DNA from 2 places in the Synechococcus sp. H55.7 genome. Region 1 is predicted to be linked to the other one. Evidence: predicted binding sites of a transcription regulator. Region 1 holds the regulator's gene; the other holds the start of a gene.

Region 1 (3,833 bases):
GGTCGTTTCCAACAAGGTTAAGACACTTTGCCGCTGGCCCAAGCGCTCCCCGCCCCCTCTCCCTCAGGGGGAGAGGGGAGCTGAAGATCCACGACCAGGCTGTTTGGTAACCGTTCAAACTTGACTTTGGAGCGCTGCTGCCGAGCCGACGGGCTGGGATCCCACCTGTTGCCGCCGGCTTTGCCAAAGCCAGTAGCCCCGCAGCAGTTGGCTATCCCCGATGAGCTTCAACATCACCGCCACCGTCATACTTGTCCAACTGAGAGGGCCAAAGGCAGCGCCTGCTGCAGCCAGCAGCGCCAACCCCGAAAGATTGAGCCCCAAGCCTTGCACCCACATCCACCAGACGGTCTCGCGCTCCGACATTGGCCGGCTCCTAGAAACGGAAGAATTGGATAGCCCTACTCTCCTGGATCTGAGGCGAGGTGGGGATATGGCCAAGCCTCAGCCCAGATGCCCAAAGCTGCATACTTCGGGGGGCGTTATGTCCAGGCCTAGCCCAGCCACGCCTGCAACCGCGCCAGAGCCAGCCGCTTTTGGGCAGCAGAGCTTACCGTACCTTCTGTGAGCCGATTGAAGCCGTGCACCAGCCCCTTGCCTCCCAAAGCCACCAGCGTCACCCGATGGGTTTGCCCCGGCTCAAAGCGCACCGCTTGGCCGGAAGGAATGTTGAGGCGCATGCCAAAGCTGGCGGCGCGATCGAACACCAGAGCCCGGTTCACCTCGAAAAAGTGAAAATGGGATCCCACCTGAATGGGCCGATCCCCTCGGTTGGTCACCTCCAGGGTCACGCTGGCCCGTCCGACATTGGCTTGGATGGGATCCTCTGCCAGCAGCAGCTCCCCCGGGATCAGAACCGGTGCAGGGTCCGCAGCAGGCGGGGTTTTGGGTTGGCGAGCCATGGTGGCAACCTCCTGAAGTCTGTGAGTCGTTGGGGGATCCTTAGAAAGCAGCTAGCGAATGGGGTGGTGCAGGGTCACCAGCTTGGTTCCGTCGGGGAAGGTGGCCTCCACTTGAATTTCCGGGATCATCTCCGGGATCCCAGGCATCACGTCCTCTCGGCTCAGCCAGGTTAGCCCCTCGCTCATCAACTGGGCAACCGTTTTCCCTTCCCGTGCCCCCTCCAAAACGGCTGCGCTCAGGTAGGCCACCGCCTCGGGGTAGTTGAGTTTGAGGCCTCGCTGCCGCCGATCCCGAGCCAACTGGGCCGCCAGGTAGATCAACAACTTGTCTTTCTCCTGGGGAGACAGGTACATGAGGTCACCTCAAAGATACAAAACGATACAGAAGAGACGGCAGGGCGCCACGTTAGCCTAGAGTTGATTTAACTTATACCACCTCTGGGCCAACAAGAGGCTCCCAAGTTGTATGAGGAACCACCCGCCCTTCTCCAGCACTGACGGTCTCGGTACCCGATGTTGCATCTTCCTTCCTGGGCAGCCTCTCCTGAAAGAGTAACAATAGATAAATAGGTGTAGTAGTCGTCAAGGTTTGTTTAGATTTGTATCTCGGCCCTGAGTTGATTTATCTTGGAGCAATTTACCGGCTTTGTTTAGCAGTTTCCTTTGATATGGATTGACTAGGTTCTTTTGATGAGCTATGAAACTCGAACTGACTCCCAGACAGCGCAAGATTCTCTGGGCGACGGTGCGCAGCTACATTGCGACGGCTGAACCTGTCGGTTCCAAAACCTTGGCTCAGTCCTATAACTTTGGGGTGAGCACGGCCACCATTCGTAACGACTTGGCCACCCTTGAGCAGGTTGGGTTACTGTTTCAGCCCCACACCTCCGCCGGGCGGGTTCCTTCCGACTTTGGCTATCGGGTCTATGTGAACGATCTGTTGACCTCTGCCAACATGGATGGGATCCCCTGCGATGCTCCTCAGCCGGATCCCCATCCTGCTCTGCAGCAGTTGCTGGATCAGCTTGGCCGCGAGCTGGGCGACGACCTGGACAGTCTTCTCCAGAGGGTGGCCCAGCTTTTGGCCCATCTGAGCGGCTGCATTGCTCTGATCACCCCACCCCAGGGGCCGGTGGTGGCCATTCACCACGTGCAGTTGGTGTCGGTGGCGCCAGGGCGGGTGATGGTGTTGGTGGTTACCGATTCTTATCAAACCCATTCGGCCTTGGTCAGCCCACCCGAGTGGCCCAGCGACTGCCAAGAGGATCTGGAAGATGAATTGCGATTGCTCAGCAACTTCCTCACCCTGAAGCTGCGGGGCAAGACTTTTGCCGAGTTGCAGGATTTGAGCTGGCTGAAGCTGGATGAAGAGTTTCGCGCCTACAGCCATTGGCTGCAGCAACTGCTGCGCTCGGTGGTACAACGCTATCTGCGGCCATCTCTCGGGCAGGTGTTCAGTGCCGGCATGACAGAGCTGATGCGTCAACCGGAGTTTTCCCAAGCCCGGCAGGTGCAGGCGGTGATGCAGTTGATCGAGGAAGGGGCGGAGCAACTCCAGGGAATGATTGGGCTCCATTTGACCGATGGGGGCTCAAGGGGGAACGATTCAGGACAGCCCGACCGCAATATCCCGGTGATCATCTACATCGGCAGCGAGAACCCGCTGGAGTCTTTGCACCACTGTACGGTTATCGCTGCCACTTACCACCGCCGCTCGGCTCCTCTGGGTACTGTCACCTTGCTGGGGCCGACCCGAATGGCCTACGAGCGCAGCATTGCGGCTGTGCAGGCGGTGGCCTCTCACCTGACTCGGTCTCTTGCTTAGGGGGGCAGGGTCTGGGCTGCACCCGAGCAATAGCAAGCTGTGACCAGGCTCTCTTCTTTTCACCTGCGGGTACAACACGCCATCCGGCAGCGGCAGCTTCTTCACCCCGGCGAGCGCTTGCTGGTGGCTTTTTCCGGCGGTCAAGATTCCTTTTGCCTGCTCCAGATCCTGCGGGATCTGCAGCCTCGCTGGGACTGGAAGCTGTTTGTCCTGCATTGTGATCACCGTTGGTCGGCGGACGAAACGGAGTGTGCCCGCTTTTTGCAGCGATGGCTGCAGCAGCAGGGGCTAATCCATGCCGTTGCAACTGCGGATCCCATCCGCCGAGATGAGGCAGGGGCCAGGGCTTGGCGCTACCAACAGTTGGACAAATGGGCCCGCATTTGGGAGTGCAGCGCCGTGGTGATGGGGCATACGGCCAGCGATCGCGCAGAGACGTTGTTGTGGAATTTGCTGCGGGGGACAGGAGCCGCCGGGCTGAGCAGCCTAGATTGGCAGCGCCGCCTGGACGAGCGGGATCCCACCTCTGCCCGGTTGGTGCGCCCCCTGCTGGGCCTTTTTCGTTGGGAAACCGAGCAATTTTGCCGGCAGCACCAGTTGCCGGTCTGGCCGGATCGCAGCAACCAAGATCTGGCCCATGGCCGCAACCGCCTCCGCCTAGAGGTGATGCCCTACCTGAAGCAACACTTTAACCCCCAACTGGAAGTGGCTCTGAACCGAGCTGTCACGCTGCTACAAGCAGAACACGAGCTGGTGGTAGCCCAGGCAGATCAGCTCTGGGCGCAGGTGTATGAGCCCACTTTGCCAGGGCTGCGACGGGATCCCTTGCGGGCCGCCCCCTTAGCCCTGCAGCGACAGGTGATGTTCCGATTTTTGTCCCTGGTGCTGCCCCACCACCCCACCTTTGATCAGGTGGAAGCCGGGATCCAGCTCTTAAAAGCAGGCCGCGGCAGCCGCAGCCCCGACTATCCAGGTGGGAGCTGGCTAGAAGTGAAAGAGGATCACATTTGTTTTGTTTCCATTAATTCCACTTCCCCGAAAGGAAGCAACTCTCCCCGACTATAGCCCTTACCCAATCCAGGGGCCCAGATCGACAGGGTCTCGTT
Region 2 (3,833 bases), on a different contig from region 1:
ACCAGGAAATCGTCTTCCCGGTGGTAGCGCCTGACCCGAAAGAGGATCCCTCGGTGGCCTTCATGAAATATCGGGTCTATGTCGGCGCCAACCGCGGTCGTGGCCAGATCAACCCCGACGGCAGCCTCAGCAACAACAACGTCTTCCGCGCTCCCGCCACCGGTCGCCTGGCCAGCATTGCCACCGTCGAGTCGGATCTCAGCGACCTGCCAGCTGAGCTGGCCGCCCTGGTGCCGCCCGAATACGAGTTGCCGGGCACGCGGGTGCTCAGTTTCGAGACCGAAAACGGGATCCAAAACTTGGTAGTGCCGCCGGGGCCGGAGTTGGTGGTTAACGTGGGCGACAGCGTCCAAGAGGGGGATCCGGTCACCAACAACCCCAACGTGGGCGGCTTTGGCCAAGCAGAGCGGGATCTGGTGTTGCAAAGCCCGGATCGGGTGAAATGGCTGGTGGCCTTCCTGGCAGCGGTGGCCATCACCCAGCTCCTGCTGGTGCTCAAGAAAAAGCAAGTGGAACTCATTCAGGCGGCAGAACTTTTGGGCTAGCCCAACCGTTCCCATACTTTTTCCACCACCCCGGAACCAGCCGGGGTGCTTTTTTCTAGGGGATCCGCAGCTCTCCCACAATCACCAACACCGCTTGGCCGGCAATCTCCACACGAGGGCCGAGATCGCGGCACCACAGCTCGCCTCCCCGCGTCGAGAGCTGGCGGGCTTTGAGCTCAGCCCGGCCCAGGCGCCTCGACCAATAGGGCATCAAAAGACACTGGGCAGATCCCGTCACCGGATCCTCCACGATCCCCAACTGGGGGGCGAAAACGCGGCAGACGAAATCCGGCCCATCCTTCAGATCCTCCCCAGAGGCGGTGACGATCAAGCCGGAAACGGGGAGCGCCTGAACCTGGGCCCAATCCGGCTGCACCTGCTGCACCTGCTGGGCCGAAGCCAGCACCGCCATACCCATGCCTCCGCGGCACAGATCTACAGGTGGGATCCCCAAAGCCGCTGCCACCTGCTCTTGCGCTTCCGGCCAGGGCTGGGGAGCCTGGGCGGGAAAATCCATCGCCAGCCGCTCCCCCTGCCGCCGCACCGACAACCGGCCACTGCGGGTGGAAAAGGCCACCTCCTGAGCTTCCGGGTGCACCCCGGTCAAGAGCACATAGGCACCGGCCAAGGTGGCATGGCCACAGAGATCCACTTCCGTCGTCGGAGTAAACCAGCGCAGCCCATAGTGGGGAACAGCGCCCAGGGATCCCTGGGGCAGCAAAAAAGCCGTCTCCGACAAATTGTTCTCCGCCGCAATCGCTTGCATCAAAGCTGCCGGCAGCTCCTGGGGCAGCAAACACACCGCCGCCGGGTTGCCCCTAAAAGGCACGGCCGTAAAGGCATCCACTTGAAACAACGGGATCCGCACCTGCTTGCTCCACCCCCCTCAGGCCATGATCCCACAACAGGCCCAGAAGTAGAGAGATCCGTACCCAACCGTACCTGCCCAAAAGCGGGATCCCGCCCACAGGGGCTATTGTCAGGCCAGAAAGTTGGCTGATAAACTAGCACTCGTAAGTCGAGAGTGCTAAAACCTCGATTTGCACAAGCTTAAGGTCTCGACTCATAGGTTAAACCCTTCAGCTTCGTGCTTTCGGATCACGGAGGAAAATTGTCATGGCTGCAGTAGCTCTGAACGTCTCTACGCTGAAGCCGCTGGGCGACCGCGTGCTGGTCAAGATTGCCCAGCAGGACGAGAAAACCGCAGGCGGCATCTTTTTGCCCGATACCGCCAAAGAAAAACCCCAAGTGGGGGAAGTGGTCGCAGTTGGGCCTGGCAAGCGCAATGACGAGGGCAAGTTGATCCCGATGGAACTGAAGGCCGGCGATAAAGTGCTCTACTCCAAGTACGCCGGCACAGAAGTGAAGCTGGGCAGCGATGAATATGTGCTGCTGGCCGAGCGGGACATTCTCGCCATTGTTCAGTAATTCATCAGTGCTTCGGTAGCAACTCAACTGCAATTCAGCAGTCGAGCCGTTGAGTCTTTGTTTCACCCTTACCGGCGTTTGTACGTCAGAGGTTAACTATGGCCAAATCGATCATTTTCAGCGAAGACGCTCGTCGCGCCCTTGAGCACGGCATGGATGTATTGGCAGAAGCAGTAGCCGTTACTCTTGGCCCCAAAGGGCGCAACGTTGTACTGGAGAAAAAATTTGGCGCGCCCCAAATCATCAACGATGGGGTAACCATCGCCAAAGAAATCGAGCTGGAAGACCACATTGAAAACACCGGCGTCTCCCTGATCCGTCAGGCGGCTTCCAAGACCAACGACACGGCTGGTGACGGCACCACCACCGCCACCGTCTTGGCCCATGCCATGGTTAAAGAAGGGCTGAAAAACGTAGCCGCCGGCGCCAACCCGATTGCCCTCAAGCGCGGCATTGACAAGGCGGTGAAGTTCCTGGTGGACAAGATCGCCGAACATGCCCGCCCAGTGGAAGACTCCAAAGCCATTGCCCAAGTAGCGTCCATTTCCGCCGGCAACGATGAGGAAGTGGGCCGCATGATTGCCGAGGCCATGGACAAAGTGGGCCGCGAAGGGGTGATCTCCCTGGAAGAAGGCAAGTCCATGACCACCGAGCTGGAAGTGACGGAGGGGATGCGCTTTGACAAAGGCTACATCTCTCCCTACTTCGTCACCGACACGGAGCGGATGGAGGCGGTTCTGGAAAACCCCTACATCCTGATTACCGATAAGAAAATCACCCTGGTGCAAGACCTGGTGCCGGTTCTGGAGCAAGTGGCCCGCGCCGGTCGTCCGCTGCTGATCATCGCCGAAGACATCGAGAAAGAAGCCCTGGCCACCCTGGTGGTAAACAAGCTGCGGGGCGTGCTGAGCGTGGTAGCGGTGAAAGCGCCTGGCTTTGGGGATCGCCGCAAGGCCATGCTGGAAGACATCGCCATCCTCACCGGCGGTGAGGTCATCAGCGAAGAACGCGGCCTGAAGCTGGAGAACGCCCGTCTTGACTCCTTCGGCTCGGCCCGTCGCGTCACGGTAACCAAAGACCACACTACCATCGTGGCGGAAGGCAACGAAGCGGCCGTCAAAGCCCGCTGCGAGCAAATCCGTCGCCAAATTGAAGAAACCGATTCCACCTACGACAAAGAAAAACTGCAGGAGCGCCTGGCCAAGCTCTCCGGCGGTGTGGCGGTGATCAAAGTGGGCGCGGCCACCGAAACCGAGATGAAGGATCGCAAGCTGCGCCTGGAGGACGCCATCAACGCCACCAAAGCGGCGGTGGAAGAAGGGATCGTCCCGGGCGGCGGCACTACCCTGGCGCACCTGATGCCGGTGGTCACCGAGTGGGCGCAGGCCAACCTGTCCGGCGATGAGCTGGTGGGGGCCAACCTGGTTGCCCGTGCGCTGGGCGCTCCGCTGCGCCGCATTGCCGAGAACGCCGGCCAGAACGGCTCGATCGTGCTGGAGCGGGTGAAAGAGAAACCCTTCACGGTGGGTTACGATGCCCAGAACGACGCCTATGTGGACATGTTTGAAGCGGGTATCGTTGACCCGGCCAAAGTGACCCGTTCTGCTCTGCAAAACGCTGCCTCGATTGCCAGCATGGTGCTCACCACCGAAGCGATCGTGGTGGACAAGCCCGAGCCCAAAACCAACACGCCGGCCAGCAGCGGCAGCGGCATGGGTGACTACGACTACTAATCCTCTGGCGAGGGCAGGGTGAGGTTTCTCCACTCATCAGAAAACCTACTGCCTCGCCGGTTCGTAGTCCACTGCCCTGAATAGGATAGATCTTTCGGGATCCCCCTTAGCGGGATCCCTTCTTAGG

The links. The regulator HrcA, encoded in region 1, represses chaperone genes, less so after heat shock. The targets are predictions, from matches to a motif close to TTAGCACTCNNNNNNNNNGAGTGCTAA.
Region 2: a site for HrcA is predicted at 1,550-1,576, ahead of groES (co-chaperone GroES). Genes of this name have one in related genera too.

The regions. Positions count from the first base shown of each region.
Region 1 is NZ_JANSJD010000015.1:12,350-16,182, forward strand. It holds gene NW851_RS08705 (hypothetical protein) at 115-366, opposite strand; gene NW851_RS08710 (urease subunit beta) at 495-854, opposite strand; gene NW851_RS08715 (urease subunit gamma) at 954-1,256, opposite strand; gene hrcA (heat-inducible transcriptional repressor HrcA) at 1,600-2,727, shown strand; gene tilS (tRNA lysidine(34) synthetase TilS) at 2,767-3,792, shown strand.
Region 2 is NZ_JANSJD010000002.1:31,861-35,693, reverse strand. It holds gene NW851_RS01090 (apocytochrome f) at 1-545, shown strand, start outside; gene NW851_RS01085 (PhzF family phenazine biosynthesis protein) at 601-1,413, opposite strand; gene groES (co-chaperone GroES) at 1,662-1,973, shown strand; gene groL (chaperonin GroEL) at 2,072-3,706, shown strand.